Regions from separate parts of the Streptomyces sp. NPDC051563 genome, predicted to be linked through region 1. Evidence: predicted binding sites of a transcription regulator. Region 1 holds the regulator's gene; the other holds the start of a gene.
The links. The regulator HrcA, encoded in region 1, represses chaperone genes, less so after heat shock. The targets are predictions, from matches to a motif close to TTNGCACTCNGNNNNNCNGAGTGCNAA.

Region 2: groL (chaperonin GroEL) is a predicted target of HrcA. The motif match lies at 5,381-5,407, and genes of this name have one in related genera.

The regions. Positions count from the first base shown of each region.
Region 1 is NZ_JBITDL010000023.1:103,266-110,849, forward strand. It holds gene ACIA8F_RS26425 (nitronate monooxygenase) at 1-945, opposite strand, end outside; gene dnaJ (molecular chaperone DnaJ) at 1,137-2,273, opposite strand; gene hrcA (heat-inducible transcriptional repressor HrcA) at 2,274-3,290, opposite strand; gene ACIA8F_RS26440 (MBL fold metallo-hydrolase) at 3,444-4,169, shown strand; gene ACIA8F_RS26445 (DUF3097 domain-containing protein) at 4,198-4,995, shown strand; gene hemW (radical SAM family heme chaperone HemW) at 5,187-6,419, opposite strand; gene ACIA8F_RS26455 (AMP-dependent synthetase/ligase) at 6,490-7,584, opposite strand, start outside.
Region 2 is NZ_JBITDL010000040.1:66,869-74,452, forward strand. It holds gene ACIA8F_RS34685 (trehalose-6-phosphate synthase) at 12-1,475, opposite strand; gene ACIA8F_RS34690 (glucosyl-3-phosphoglycerate synthase) at 1,562-2,557, opposite strand; SAM riboswitch class I at 2,754-2,912, shown strand; gene thrC (threonine synthase) at 2,906-4,246, shown strand; gene ACIA8F_RS34700 (MoaD/ThiS family protein) at 4,283-4,561, shown strand; gene ACIA8F_RS34705 (cold-shock protein) at 4,999-5,205, shown strand; gene groL (chaperonin GroEL) at 5,573-7,195, shown strand; gene ACIA8F_RS34715 (hypothetical protein) at 7,320-7,584, opposite strand, start outside.

The DNA.
Region 1 (7,584 bases):
CCCGGCATCGGCGGCGGCCTTGCGCAGCGGCGCGGTCAGGTGGTGCACCTGCGGGTACGCGGCCGGGGCGTACGGGCCGTGCTCGCGCATGAACCGGTTGACCAGTCCGCGGGCCGGCCGCCCCGAGAAGGCCCGGGTCAGCTCCGTCCGGACGAACAGCGGGTCGGTCAGCGCCTTCTTGTGCAGGGGGTGCGCGCCGGACTCCGGGCAGGCCAGGAAGGCCGTACCGAGCTGCGCGGCCTCGGCGCCCGCGGCGAGCAGCGCGGCGATCTGCGAGCCGCGCATCAGGCCGCCCGCCGCGATGATCGGGAGGGCCACGGCCTCGCGCACCTGCGCGACGAGCGCGAGCAGGCCGACTCCGGCCGTGCCGTCGCCCTGCGGGTCGTCGCGGTGGGTGCCCTGGTGGCCGCCCGCCTCCACGCCCTGGACGCAGACGGCGTCGGCGCCGGCCGCCTGGGCGGCGCGGGCCTCCTCGACGGAGGTGACGGTGGCGATCGTGTACGTACCGACGTTGCGCAGGCAGGTGAAGGCCGCGGGCGAGGGCAGGCCGAAGGTGAAGGAGACCACGGGGACCGGGTCTTCGATGAGAATGGCCAGTTTGGCGTCGTAGCCGTCGTCGCTGGTGCCGATGATGTCCTCGTCGGCGAGGGAGATCTCGTACCAGGAGGCCTCACTGGCGAGGTGCCCGCGGTAGACCTCCAGGGCGGCCGGGTCCGCGTGGGAGGTCTGCGGCAGGAAGAGGTTGACGCCGAAGGGGCGGCGGGTGAGCGCGCGCAGCCGCTTGATCTCCTGGTACATGCCGTCCGCGGTCTTGTAGCCGCCGGCGAGGAAGCCCAGTCCGCCCGCTTCGCACACGGCGGCCGCGAGCGGCGGGCAGGACGCGCCGCCCGCCATGGGCGCCTGCACGATCGGGTACGCGAAGAGACCGTTCGGTGCGGAGGACATGAGCTGCATCGTGCCATGTCCCGCTCACGGGACCGAATCACGGCATTCGCCTGGCATAGTCCCCTTCCCCGGGGTGCCCGAATACCGCCGCCGCGGCGGCGTCGCGCATGCCGCGAGCCCGGTCCGGGGCATCCCCGGACCGGGCTCGCAGGTGTGCTCGTACGCTGCTCGGCGTCCGTCGAAGGCGTCGCTCAGCGCCCGTTGAAGGCGTCCTTCAGGCGGCTGAACAGGCCTTGCTGACCCGGTGCGAACTGGCCCATCGGCCGCTCCTCGCCGCGCAGCTTGGCCAGCTGGCGCAGCAGGTCCTCCTGCGCCGGGTCCAGCTTGCCGGGGGTGGTGACCTCGACGTGCACGATCAGGTCGCCGCGTCCGCCACCGCGCAGGTGGGTCACGCCGCGGCCGTGCAGCGGGATCGCCTGCCCGGAGCCGGTGCCGGGCCGGATGTCGATCTCTTCCAGGCCGTCCAGCGTCTCCAGCGGGCACTTGGTGCCCAGGGCCGCCGCGGTCATCGGGATGGTGACCGTGCAGTGCAGGTCGTCCCCGCGCCGCTGGAAGGTCGGGTGCGGCAGCTCGTGGATCTCCACGTACAGGTCGCCGGCGGGGCCGCCGCCGGGGCCGACCTCGCCTTCGCCCGCGAGCTGGATCCGGGTGCCGTTCTCGACGCCGGCCGGGATCTTGACGGTGAGGCTGCGGCGGGAGCGGACCCGGCCGTCGCCCGCGCACTCGGGGCACGGGGTCGGGACCACGGTGCCGAAGCCCTGGCACTGCGGGCAGGGGCGCGAGGTCATGACCTGGCCCAGGAAGGACCGGGTGACCTGCGAGACCTCACCGCGGCCGCGGCACATGTCACACGTCTGCGCCGAGGTGCCGGGTGCAGCGCCCTCGCCGGAGCAGGTGGTGCAGACGACGGCCGTGTCGACCTGGATGTCCTTGGTCGTGCCGAAGGCGGCCTCGTCCAGTTCCAGGTCGAGGCGGATCATGGCGTCCTGGCCGCGGCGGGTCCGCGAGCGCGGTCCGCGCTGCGAGGACTGGCCGAAGAAGGCGTCCATGATGTCGGAGAAGTTGCCGAAGCCGCCCGCTCCGAAGCCGCCGGCTCCGCCGCCGCCCGAGGAGGACAGCGGGTCGCCGCCGAGGTCGAAGACCTGCTTCTTCTGCGGGTCCGAGAGGACCTCGTAGGCGGCGTTGATCTCCTTGAAACGCTCTTGCGTCTTGGGATCGGGGTTCACATCCGGGTGCAGCTCGCGGGCGAGCCGCCGGAATGCCTTCTTGATCTCGTCCTGCGATGCGTCGCGGCGCACGCCGAGAACGGCGTAGTAGTCCGTGGCCACTTACGACTCCGCCAGGATCTGTCCGACGTAACGTGCCACTGCGCGTACCGCTCCCATCGTTCCGGGGTAGTCCATGCGGGTCGGTCCGACCACGCCGAGTTTGGCGACTGCTTCGCCGCCCGAACCGTAGCCGACCGAGACGACGGACGTGGAGTTCAGTCCCTCGTAGGCGTTCTCATGCCCGATCTTTACGGCCATTCCCGACTCACTGGCCTCGCCCAGCAGCTTGAGGAGCACGACCTGCTCCTCCAGCGCTTCGAGCACCGGCCTGATCGTCAGGGGAAAATCGTGTCCGAAGCGGGTGAGGTTGGCGGTGCCGCCGATCATCAGCCGCTCCTCCGCCTCCTCGACCAGCGTTTCGAGGAGGGTGTCGAGGACGGCTCGCACCGTCACCCGGTCCTCGTTCTCGAAGGACTCCGGAAGGTCCTTCACCAGCGGCGGCACGTCGGTGAACCGGCGGCCGACGACTCGGCTGTTGAGGCGGGCCCGCAGGTCCGCGAGCGAGGCCTCCCCGAAGGGGGCCTGGCAGTCGACGAGCCGCTGCTCGACCCGGCCGGTGTCCGTGATGAGGACGAGCATCAGGCGGGCCGGGGCCAGCGAGAGCAGTTCCACGTGCCGGACGGTGGACCGGGTCAGCGAGGGGTACTGGACGACGGCGACCTGCCGGGTGAGCTGCGCGAGCAGCCGCACCGTACGGCCGACGACGTCGTCGAGGTCCACGGCCCCGTCGAGGAAGTTCTGGATGGCCCGGCGCTCGGGCGTCGACAGCGGTTTGACCCCCGCCAGCTTGTCGACGAAGAGGCGGTAGCCCTTGTCGGTGGGGATCCGGCCGGCGCTGGTGTGGGGCTGGGCGATGTAGCCCTCGTCCTCCAGCACGGCCATGTCGTTGCGCACGGTGGCGGGCGACACGCCGAGGCGGTGCCGCTCGGTGAGCGCCTTGGAGCCGACGGGCTCCTCCGTGCCGACGTAGTCCTGGACGATGGCGCGCAGCACTTCGAGTCTGCGTTCGCTGAGCATCGCGCGCACACCTCCATCGTTTCCGTCGTTCGCGGCTTCGGCAGGTCCTGCCTGCTGGCACTCTGAGCGTTCGAGTGCCAGAGATCCCCCGGTCAGTGTACGGCGGGGTGGTACACCCCTAGCAAGGGCGGCCCGCCAAGGTAGCGTCGCGGCATGGACGTGCGTTGGGAAGAGGCGGGCTGGGAACGGCTCGCCGAACGGGCCGGCCGAAAGCGCCTGCCGGTGTGGGACTGCACCGTGGGACTGGTGGTGGGCGAGGATTCCGCCCTTCTGATCGACCCGGGTTCCTCCCTGCGGGAAGGGGCGCAGGTACGGGCCGAGGCCGAGCGGCTGGCGGGCCGGCGCGTGACCCATCTCGCATTCACACACGGACATTTCGACCACGTACTGGGCGGGGCGGCGTTCGCGGGCGCCGAGATCTACGGTCCGGTCGGGCTGGACTCCCTGCTCTCGGTGAGCCGGGAAGAGCTGCGGGCCGACGCGGTCCGGCACGGCCTGGCGCCCGCCGAGGCGGCCGAGGCGGCGGATCTGCTGGTGCTCCCCCGGCACCTGGTGTCGGGCGAGTGGACGCTCGACCTGGGCGGGGTGCAGGTGCTGCTGGCGAACGTGGGCCCGGGGCACACCCGGCACGATCTGGCCGCCTTCGTGCCCGGTGCGCGCGAGGTGGTCTTCTGCGGCGACCTGGTCGAGGAATCGGGCGAGCCGCAGGCGGGCCCGGACGCGGCGCCGCGGCAGTGGCCGGCGGCCCTGGACCGGCTCCTCGCCCTGGGCGGGGACGACGCTCTGTACGTACCGGGTCACGGAGCGGTGGTCGACGCGGCCTTCGTCCGTGCCCAACGCGACACACTGGCCGCCCGCTTCGGCGTGTCGGACCACTGAACCGGCCCGTTCTCCTACCCTCGGCCGGATGCGCGAGTACTCCCCCGACCTGACCCCCCAGTGGAAGCGCTCCAAGCCCGTCCCCGAGGTCCCGGCCGATCCGGACCTGGTGGTCGAGGTGGCGGGTACGGACTTCTGCGGCGCGGTGGTGGCCTGCGAGGCCGGCACGGTCACCCTGGAGGACCGCTTCGGCAAGCGCCGCGTCTTCCCCCTCGAACCCCGCGGCTTCCTCCTGGACGGCGCGGTGGTCACCCTGACCCGCCCCGCGCGGGGCCCGGCCGCCCCGGCCCGTACGGCCTCGGGCTCCCTCGCCGTCCCCGGGGCCCGGGCGCGGGTGGCCCGGGCGGGCCGGATCTACGTGGAGGGCCGCCACGACGCCGAACTGGTCGAGCGGGTGTGGGGCGACGACCTGCGGATCGAGGGCGTCGTGGTGGAGTACCTGGAGGGCATCGACGACCTCCCGGCCGTCGTCGCCGACTTCGCCCCCGCCGCCGACGCCCGCCTGGGCATCCTGGTGGACCACCTGGTCCCGGGCTCCAAGGAGTCCCGCATCGCCGCCTCGGTGACCTCCCCGCACGTCCTGATCGTGGGCCACCCGTACGTGGACGTCTGGCAGGCGGTGAAGCCCTCCGCCCTGGGCATCCGCGCCTGGCCCGTCATCCCGCCCGGCCAGGACTGGAAGACGGGCATCTGCCGCGCCCTGGGCTGGCCGGAGAACACCGGCGCCGCCTGGCAGCACATCCTGTCCCGCGTGACCTCGTACAAGGACCTGGAGCCCACCCTCCTGGGCGCGGTGGAGCACCTGATCGACCACGTGACGGCGTAGCTCACACGGCGCGCGGGGCTCCAGCGCCGGCGAAAATCCAGCCTCGCCGGCGTTTGAGGCGCGGGGGCCCGGGGGCTGGCCCCCGGCAACGGCGCCGCACCCGGCAACGGGTCCGGGGCGCAGCCCCGGGGAACGGTGGAAGGGCGGGTAGGGGACGGCCCCGCAGGGCCCCGGCAACACCCCGGACGGGGCTAGTCCACCAGGTCGCGGACCACCGCGTCGGCCAGCAGCCGTCCACGCAGGGTCAGAACGGCCCGCCCGGCCCCGTACGGGCCCGCTTCGAGAAGACCGTCCGCCAGGGCCCGCCCGGCCGCGGCGAGCCCCGCAGGCGCCAGCAGGGCCAGCGGCACCCCGTCCACGAGCCGCAGCTCCAGCAGGATCCGCTCCACCCGCCGGTCCTCCTCCGAGAGGAGCTCCCGCCCGGCCCCGGGCGACCGCCCCTCCGCCAGCGCCGCCGCATACGCGCCGGGGTGCTTCACGTTCCACCACCGCACCCCGCCCACGTGCGAGTGCGCACCGGGTCCGGCGCCCCACCAGTCGGCCCCGCGCCAGTACAGCTCGTTGTGCAGGCAGCGGCCGGCCTCGGTGGTGGCCCAGTTCGAGACCTCGTACCAGGAATAGCCCGCCTCGGCCATCACCGCGTCGAGGATCAGGTACCGGTCGGCGTGGACGTCGTCGTCGGTCATCGGGACCTCGCCTCGCCGGATCCGCCGCGCGAGCTGGGTGCCCTCCTCCACGATCAGCGCGTAGGCGCTGATGTGGTCGGGCCCGGCGCCCAGCGCCGCCGACAGCGACGCCCGCCAGTCCTCGTCCGATTCCCCCGGCGTGCCGTAGATCAGGTCCAGGTTCACGTGCTCGAAGCCCGCCGCCCGCGCCTCCGCGACGCAGGCCTCGGGCCGGCCGGGTGTGTGCGTGCGGTCCAGGACCTTCAGGACGTGCTGCTTCGCGCTCTGCATGCCGAAGGAGATCCGGTTGAAGCCGCCGGCGCGCAGCTCGGCCAGGTACTCCGGGTTCACCGATTCCGGATTGGCCTCGGTGGTGACCTCCGCGTCCTCGGCCAGCCCGAATTCGTCGCGGATCGCCGCGAGCATCCGTACGAGGTCACCGGCGGGCAGCAGCGTGGGCGTGCCGCCGCCCACGAACACGGTCCGGACGGCCCGGGGGTCGTCCCCGAGCACCTTCCGCGCCAGGCGGACCTCGTCGATCAGGGTGTCGGCGTAGTTCTCCCGGGAGGCGAGCACGCCGCCGGTGCCCCGCAGCTCGGTGGCCGTGTAGGTGTTGAAGTCGCAGTACCCGCAGCGCGTGGCGCAGTAGGGGACGTGCAGGTAGAACCCGAGGGGCCGCTCCCCCGCTCCCGCCAGGGCGTGGGGCGGCAGCGAGCCGTCTTCGGGCATGGGTTCACCATCGGGCAGTGCGGAAGGCATGGGCCCATTGTCCCGCACTGCCCCAAGGTCGTTTACGGTCCCTCGGGCGCCCCGGACCGCGCGCCCGGTGCTACGCCTCCCGGGAGCCCTCGTACATCTCCTCGATGAGGTGCTTGAACTCGCGCTCGACGACCGGCCGCTTCAGCTTGAGGCTCGGGGTGAGGTCGCCGTGCTCCACGTCGAGGTCGCGCGGCAGGAGGCGGAACTTCTTGACCGTCTGCCAGCGCTGGAGGCCCTCGTTGAGGGTCTGCACGTAGGTCTCGATGAGCCGGGTGGTCTCGGGCGCGGCCAGGACCTGGGAGTACGTCTTGCCCTCCAGGCCGCTTTCGGCGGCCCAGACCAGGATCGAGGGCTCGTCCAGGGCGATGAGGGCGGAGCAGAAGTTCCGGTCGGCGCCGTGGACGACGATGCTGGAGACGTAGGGGCAGAGGGCCTTGAACTGGCCCTCGATCTCCGCCGGGGCGACGTACTTGCCGCCGGAGGTCTTGATCAGGTCCTTCTTGCGGTCGGTGATGCGCAGGTAGCCGTCGGCGGAGAGCTCGCCGATGTCGCCCGTGTGCAGCCAGCCGTCGGCCTCCAGCACCTCGGCGGTCTTCTCGGGCTGCCCGTGGTAGCCCTGCATGATGCCGGGGCCGCGCAGCAGCACCTCGCCGTCGTCGGCGATGCGGACCTCGGTGCCGGGGAGCGGCTTGCCGACGGTGCCGGTGCGGTAGGCCTCGCCGGGGTTGACGAAGGAGGCGGCGCTGGACTCGGTGAGTCCGTAGCCCTCCAGAATGTGGATGCCGGCGCCGGAGAAGAAGTAGCCGATGTCGGGGGCGAGGGCGGAGGCGCCGGAAACGGCGGCGCGCAGGTTGCCTCCGAAGGCCTCGCGGAGCTTGGAGAAGACGAGCGCGTCGGCGACCTTGTGCTTGGTGGCGAGGCCCAGGGGGGCGCTCGCCCGGCCGGTGCGGCGGAAGTTGTCCTGGGTGACCTTGGCGTACTCGCGGGCCACGCCGACGGACCACTGGAAGATCTTGTACTTGGCCCCGCCGCCGGCCCGGGCCTTGGCGGCGACCCCGTTGTAGACCTTCTCGAAGATGCGCGGGACGGCCGCCATGTAGGTCGGCTGCACGATCGGCAGGTTCTCGATGATCTTGTCGATGCGGCCGTCGACGGCGGTGACGTG
Region 2 (7,584 bases), on a different contig from region 1:
CTGCGGGGTGGTCAGGGGCGCAGGGCCTTGAGCTGGGACGTGAGCCACTGGGTCGGGGGGAGGGCCGTGGCGGTGGCCGCCAGGCGCTTCGTGCGGTCCGCGCGCTCCGCGGCCGGCATGGACAGGGCCGCGTGGAGCGCTTCCGCGGTCGCCGTGACGTCGTACGGGTTCACGGTCAGCGCATCCGCCCGGAGCTCCTGGTACGCCCCCGCCCCGGTGGACAGCACCAGCACGCACCCCGCCTCCGAGACCACCGGGATCTCCTTCGCGACGAGGTTCATGCCGTCCCGCACGGGATTGACCAGCGCCACGTCCGCCAGCCGGTACGCCGCCAGCGACCGCGCGAAGTCGTCCTCGACGGAGACGAGCACCGGCTGCCAGTCGGCCGTGCCGAACTCCTCGTTGATCGACGCCGCCAGCTCCCGCACCGACTCGGTGTACTCCCGGTAGACGGTCAGGTCCTGCCGGGAGGGGTAGGCGGAGGCCAGGTGGACGACCCGCTCCCGCCATTCGGGGTGGACCGTGAGCAGCTCCCGGTACGCCAGCAGCCCGCGCAGGATGTTCTTCGACAGCTCCGTCCGGTCCACCCGGACGATCGTCTTCAGCCCGCCGACCTCCGCCCGCAGCGCGGCCAGCTTGTCGTCGACCTCCGGCCGGTGCGCGAGCGCGCGCAGCTCGTCCCCGTCGACGCCGAGGGGGTAGGGCTTCACTTCGGTGAACCGGCGCTCCCCGAGCCCGGTCCCGCCGGGAGCCGCCTTGGCGTGCCACACCCCGCGCTCCGGGGTTCCGGTCGGGGAGTGCGGCTGCGCGATACCGCCCGCGTCGTCGAAGTTCGCGCCGTGCATGAAGTTGAAGGCCCACTCCCACGTGTGGAACCCCAGCTGGTCCGCCCCGAGCATCCCCCGGACCAGCTGGCGCCGGATGTCGTCCGGGAGCATCTCCAGGAACTCCCGAGAGGCCCACGGCGTGTGCGTGAAGTGCCCGATCCGCAGGTCGGGGCGGAGCTCCCGGAGCATTCCCGGGGCCAGGGCCAGGTGGTAGTCCTGGATCAGGACCGTCGCGCCCTCGGCCGCCTCCTGCGCGAGCGCCGTCGCGAAGGCCTCGTTGTACGTGACGTAAGAGCCCCAGCGCCGCCGGAACTCCGCGTCGAAGACCGGCTCGCGCGGGATCTCGTACAGGTGGTGGTGGAGGAACCACAGCACCGAGTTCGCGATGCCGTTGTACGCGTCGTCGTAGACCTCCGGGTCGATCGGCAGCATCCGTACGCCCGGCTCGGCGACCCCCCGCCGTACCGCCTCCCGGTCCGCGTCCGACAGCGCCGCGCAGATCCACAGCGCGTCCGGCTGTTCCGCGAGGGCGGTGGAGAGGCCGGAGACGAGACCGCCCCCGCCGCGGCGGGCACTGAGCGTGCCGTCCGCGGCGAGGGCGTACGAGAGGGGGCCGCGATTCGCGGCGACGAGCACCTGGGAAGCCATGCGGCGAACCTAGCCCGCCTCGCCGCCGGTCAAACGTCGCCGCCCGGGTGTGCGCCGGACCGAGAGGAAGACCACACCGCCGGGTGCTACGCCACGCGGCGCCGTGCGTACTCCTCGACGTCCCGCATCGGCGGCCGCTCCTCGGTGTCCACGGCGTAGGTGTGCGGTACGAAGCCCTCCGGCCCCCGCTCGAACTGCGTCAGCTCGGGGCGTACGAGGTGCCCGCGCGAGAGCCTCACCTGAGCCGTGCGGTAGATCGCGGCGGCCATCCGGCCCAGTGCCTGACCGTCCTGGTGCCGGTGCAGCCGGACGCCCACGTCCACCTGGGCCAGTGCGTCCAGCCCGGCCGTGTGCAGCGCGTCCACCAGCAGCCCCAGCTCGACCCCGTAGCCCACGGGGAACGGCAGCCGCTCCAGGAGCTCGCGGCGTACGGCGTACTCGCCGCCCAGCGGCTGCACGAAACCGGCCAGCAGCGGCCAGTGCAGGTTGAGCAGGGGGCGGGCCACCAGTTCGGTGACCCGGCCGCCCTGGCCGTGGGCCGTGGCGGAGGCCGGATCGGCCGGAGCCGCCCGGTCGACGGACTCCAGGCCGAAGGGGCGGTCGTACATCGCCTTGACGAACCGCACCTCCGGATCGGTCAGCAGCGGGCCGACGATCCCGGAGACGAAGGCGGACGAGAAATCGCGCAGGTCGGCGTCCACGAAGCAGACGATGTCGCCGGTGGTGACCAGCAGCGAGCGCCACAGCACCTCGCCCTTGCCGGGCAGCGCCGGGATCCGCGGCAGCACCTCGTCGCGGTGCACCACCCGGGCCCCGGCCTTGGCCGCGACCTCCGCGGTGCGGTCGGTGGAACCCGAGTCGATCACCACGAGCTCGTCCACCAGCGGCACCGGCAGGCCCTCGATCAGATCGCGCCGGATCACCTCGACGATCTCGCCGACCGTCGCCTCCTCGTTCAGCGCCGGCAACACCACGCTCACCGTGGTCCCCGCTGCCCGCTTGGCGGAAAGCAGCTGGCCGAGCGGTCGGTCGGCGGCGGACCAGGAGCGGTCTGCCAACCAGCGCTCCACCTCTTCCAGCACCTTCAGCACTCCCTGTTCATCACTGGGCTCTTCACTGGTTTGGACCGAAATGTGATCCATCTCGCGGTTCGGACGGCTGTCTCAACCACCCGGGCCTTCGGTTACAGTCTTGAACAACGCAATGGCCCACCGCATGCCGGGGGGCCCGCGTACAAACGCACCGGCGCGCCATAGAGCGCGTGTGCCGGTGCCATACCGCTCATCCAGAGGGGCAGAGGGACACGGCCCGTTGAAGCCCCGGCAACCCTCCAGTCGGTTCTCGCGATCGCGCATTCCAGCGCCGCCAGCGAGGTCCCCGGCTAGGGAAGGTGCCAATTCCGTCTCATGGCGAAGTGCGCCATGGGGAAGATGAGGAGAAAGGGCCTCGCCATCATGGCTGCACAGTCTGTCGCAACCTCTGCCGAAACCGTCGAAAGCACTGAAAACGCTTCTGGCACCTCCGTCGATCTCGGTCCCGCCACCGGCCTTTCCTGTCGTGAGTGCGGTACCCGCTTCGAGCTCGGCCCGATCTTCGCCTGCGCCGAGTGCTTCGGCCCGCTCGAAGTCGCCTACGAGCTGCCCCTGGGAGACCCGGAAGCCCTGCGCGCCGCCATCGAGGCCGGCCCGAACAACATCTGGCGCTACGCGCCGCTGCTGCCCGTCCCGGCGGACGTGGCCTCCAAGCCGAGCCTGAACCCCGGCTTCACCAAGCTCGTGGACGCGGCCAACCTGGCCAAGGAGCTCGGGGTCACCGGCAAGCTGTACGTCAAGGACGACTCCGGCAACCCGACGCACTCCTTCAAGGACCGCGTCGTGGCCATCGCCGTCGAGGCCGCCCGCGCCTTCGGCTTCACCACCCTCTCCTGCTCCTCCACCGGCAACCTGGCCGGCGCCGTCGGCGCCGCGGCCGCCCGGGCCGGCTTCCGCTCCTGCGTGTTCATCCCGCACGACCTGGAGCAGGGCAAGGTCGTCATGGCCGGTGTCTACGGTGGCGACCTGGTCGGCATCGAGGGCAACTACGACGACGTCAACCGGTTCTGCTCCGAGCTCATCGGCGACCCGCTGGGCGAGGGCTGGGGCTTCGTCAACGTCAACCTGCGCCCGTACTACGGCGAGGGCTCCAAGACCCTGGCGTACGAGATCTGCGAGCAGCTCGGCTGGCAGCTGCCCGACCAGATCGTCATCCCGATCGCGTCCGGCTCGCAGCTCACGAAGATCGACAAGGGTCTCCAGGAACTGATCAAGCTGGGCCTCGTCGAGGACAAGCCGTACAAGATCTTCGGCGCCCAGGCCGAGGGCTGCTCGCCCGTCTCGACCGCCTTCAAGGCCGGTCACGAGGTGGTCCGCCCGCAGAAGCCGAACACCATCGCCAAGTCGCTGGCCATCGGCAACCCGGCGGACGGCCCGTACGTCCTGGACATCGCGCGCCGCACCGGCGGGTACGTCGAGGACGTCAACGACACCCAGGTCGTCGAGGCGATCAAGCTCCTCGCCCAGACCGAGGGCATCTTCGCCGAGACCGCGGGCGGCGTGACCGTCGGCGTGACGAAGAAGCTCGTCGAGAACGGGCAGCTCGACCCCGCGCTGACCACCGTGATCCTGAACACCGGTGACGGCCTCAAGACCCTGGAGGCGGTGGCCGAAGGCGGTGGCCAGACCGCCACCATCCGCCCCAGCCTGGACGCGTTCCGCGCCGCCAACCTGGCCTGATCTCTTCTCCCTGCACACCGGAAAGGCAGTAGCGCCATGAGCGTCAACGTCCGCATCCCCACCATCCTGCGCACCTACACCGGCGGCCAGGCCGAGGTCTCCGCCGAGGGCGCGACCCTCGAAGAGGTCATCCAGTCCCTGGAGGCCGGCCACCCCGGCATCGCCGCGCGCGTCCTGGACGACCAGGGCAAGCTGCGCCGCTTCGTCAACGTCTACGTGAACGACGACGACGTGCGCTTCGAGGGCGGGCTGCAGACGGCGACTCCGGACGGCGCCGGCATCTCGATCATCCCGGCCGTCGCCGGCGGCTGCTGACCCCGCGTGACGCAGCCCGCGTGACACCGTCCGCGTGACACCGTCCGCCTAACATCGTGCGGAAACTGAATTGCCCCCTCCGGTAATAAACGGAGGGGGCAATTCTGCTTGATTGGACGCGGTAAGGTTGGGGAAGTCCCCTCCGCTGTTCTTGCCCGCCGCATATGAGCGGGCCGCGTGAGGGTTGACATTGAGTCAACATGCAAGTGCGCTATGGGACGTTGGCCTGGTTTGTCCGGCCCGAGTTGCCCTGGAATATTCCTGGTTTTCACCCTATTTCAATGTTTTGGCGTGTCCAGAATTCTCGTCGGAATGACCTGTTGCAGACAGCAGCGGTGCGGATACATTCAGCCCCGGTCGAGGCGTTCCGGCGCAAGTTCTGACCCGGGACCGCGAAGTGCGGTCCTGCGCAAGGGCCAGTAATAGGGGAGTTAGGCATGGCTCAGGGCACCGTCAAGTGGTTCAACGCGGAGAAGGGCTACGGCTTCATCGCGGTCGACGGTGGTGCGGATGTGTTCGTCCACTACAGCGCCATCCAGATGGACGGGTACCGCACCCTTGAAGAGGGTCAGCGGGTCGAATTCGAGATCTCGCAGGGCCAGAAGGGTCCGCAGGCGGACATGGTCAAGCTCGCCGCCGGCTAGTCCGACCGCGATCGACCACCGACGCGTACGCGGCCACGCACAGCGGTCGCGCACGAGGCACAACGACATATGTACGAGGGGCCCACATCCTGGACACGGGATGCGGGCCCCTCGTGCGTGGCGGCTCCGGCGCCCTTGCGGTGCCCGGGTGTTCATCCCGGGTTGCCCCAAGCCGCTTGCACTCGGAGGGGTCGAGTGCTAATCATTGGCGTTAGCACTCTCCGGGTGAGAGTGCTACTAAACGAGGACCGGGTCGGTGAGGCCCGCAGGGTCCGGTGGGAAGGAACCGCCGGGCACGCAGGCCGTCCGTCGCGGGCGCGGGCGCGGTCCGGGAGCAATCCACCGCTGTCCGGGAGGACCACTTCAGATGGCCAAGATCATTGCGTTCGACGAGGAGGCCCGTCGCGGCCTCGAGCGTGGGATGAACCAGCTCGCCGACGCCGTCAAGGTCACCCTTGGCCCCAAGGGTCGCAACGTCGTCCTTGAGAAGAAGTGGGGCGCGCCCACGATCACCAACGATGGTGTCTCCATCGCCAAGGAGATCGAGCTCGAGGACCCGTACGAGAAGATCGGCGCCGAGCTGGTCAAGGAAGTCGCCAAGAAGACGGACGACGTCGCCGGCGACGGTACGACCACCGCCACCGTTCTCGCCCAGGCGCTCGTCCGCGAGGGCCTGCGCAACGTGGCCGCCGGTGCGAACCCGATGGCCCTCAAGCGCGGTATCGAGAAGGCCGTCGAGGCCGTCTCCGCCGCCCTGCTGGCGCAGGCCAAGGATGTCGAGACCAAGGAGCAGATCGCTTCCACGGCCTCCATCTCCGCCGCCGACACCCAGATCGGCGAGCTCATCGCCGAGGCCATGGACAAGGTCGGCAAGGAAGGCGTCATCACGGTCGAGGAGTCGCAGACCTTCGGCCTGGAGCTCGAGCTCACCGAGGGCATGCGCTTCGACAAGGGCTACATCTCGGCGTACTTCGCCACCGACATGGAGCGCATGGAGTCGTCCCTCGACGACCCGTACATCCTGATCGTCAACTCCAAGATCGGCTCGGTCAAGGACCTGCTGCCGCTCCTGGAGAAGGTCATGCAGTCCGGCAAGCCGCTGCTGATCATCGCCGAGGACGTCGAGGGCGAGGCGCTCTCCACCCTCGTCGTCAACAAGATCCGCGGCACCTTCAAGTCCGTCGCCGTCAAGGCTCCGGGCTTCGGTGACCGTCGCAAGGCCATGCTCGGCGACATCGCCATCCTCACGGGCGGCACCGTCATCTCCGAGGAGGTCGGCCTCAAGCTCGAGAACGCCGGTCTCGACCTGCTCGGCCGCGCCCGCAAGGTCGTCATCACCAAGGACGAGACGACCATCGTCGACGGCTCCGGTGACAGCGACCAGGTCCAGGGCCGCGTCAACCAGATCCGCGCCGAGATCGAGAACTCCGACTCGGACTACGACCGCGAGAAGCTGCAGGAGCGACTGGCGAAGCTCGCCGGCGGTGTCGCGGTCATCAAGGCCGGCGCCGCGACCGAGGTCGAGCTCAAGGAGCGCAAGCACCGCATCGAGGACGCCGTTCGCAACGCGAAGGCGGCCGTCGAAGAGGGCATCGTCGCCGGTGGCGGCGTGGCCCTGCTGCAGGCCTCCTCGGTCTTCGACAAGCTGGAGCTCACCGGCGACGAGGCGACCGGCGCCAACGCCGTCAAGCTCGCGCTGGAGGCCCCGCTCAAGCAGATCGCCGTCAACGGTGGTCTCGAGGGCGGCGTCGTCGTGGAGAAGGTCCGCAACCTGCAGATCGGTTGGGGCCTGAACGCCGCGACCGGCGAGTACGTGGACATGATCGCGTCGGGCATCATCGACCCGGCGAAGGTCACCCGCTCTGCCCTGCAGAACGCGGCGTCCATCGCGGCCCTCTTCCTCACCACCGAGGCCGTCATCGCCGACAAGCCCGAGAAGGCCGGCGCGGCTGCCGGCGGCGGCATGCCGGGCGGCGACATGGACTTCTGATCCACCCCGGGCTCCGGCCCGACGGTAGATCGGCGGTTCGCTGCGCGCACCACGCAGCACGCAGTACGTACACGTACCGAGGGCGGCACCCCTTCCTGACGGAGGGGGTGCCGCCCTCGGGCGTTCACCGACCTTTGCCGAGGGCGCCGAGCACCCCCAGCAGGGATGCGAGCCCGACCGCGCAGAGGGCCGCGGCGCGCAGGCCCCAGGCGTGGAGGTCGGCGGCCCGCTCCGGCTGCACCTGGCCCCGGGGGTCGTAGACCAGCCGCAGCTGCTCGCCGGTCTTCGCGATCTCCTGTTCCCTGGTCAGCTGGGCGGGACCGCCCGGCGGGCAGTCCAGCCGATGGTCGTACGCGACGGTGTGGCTGAGGCGCTGGCCCTCGGGGCCG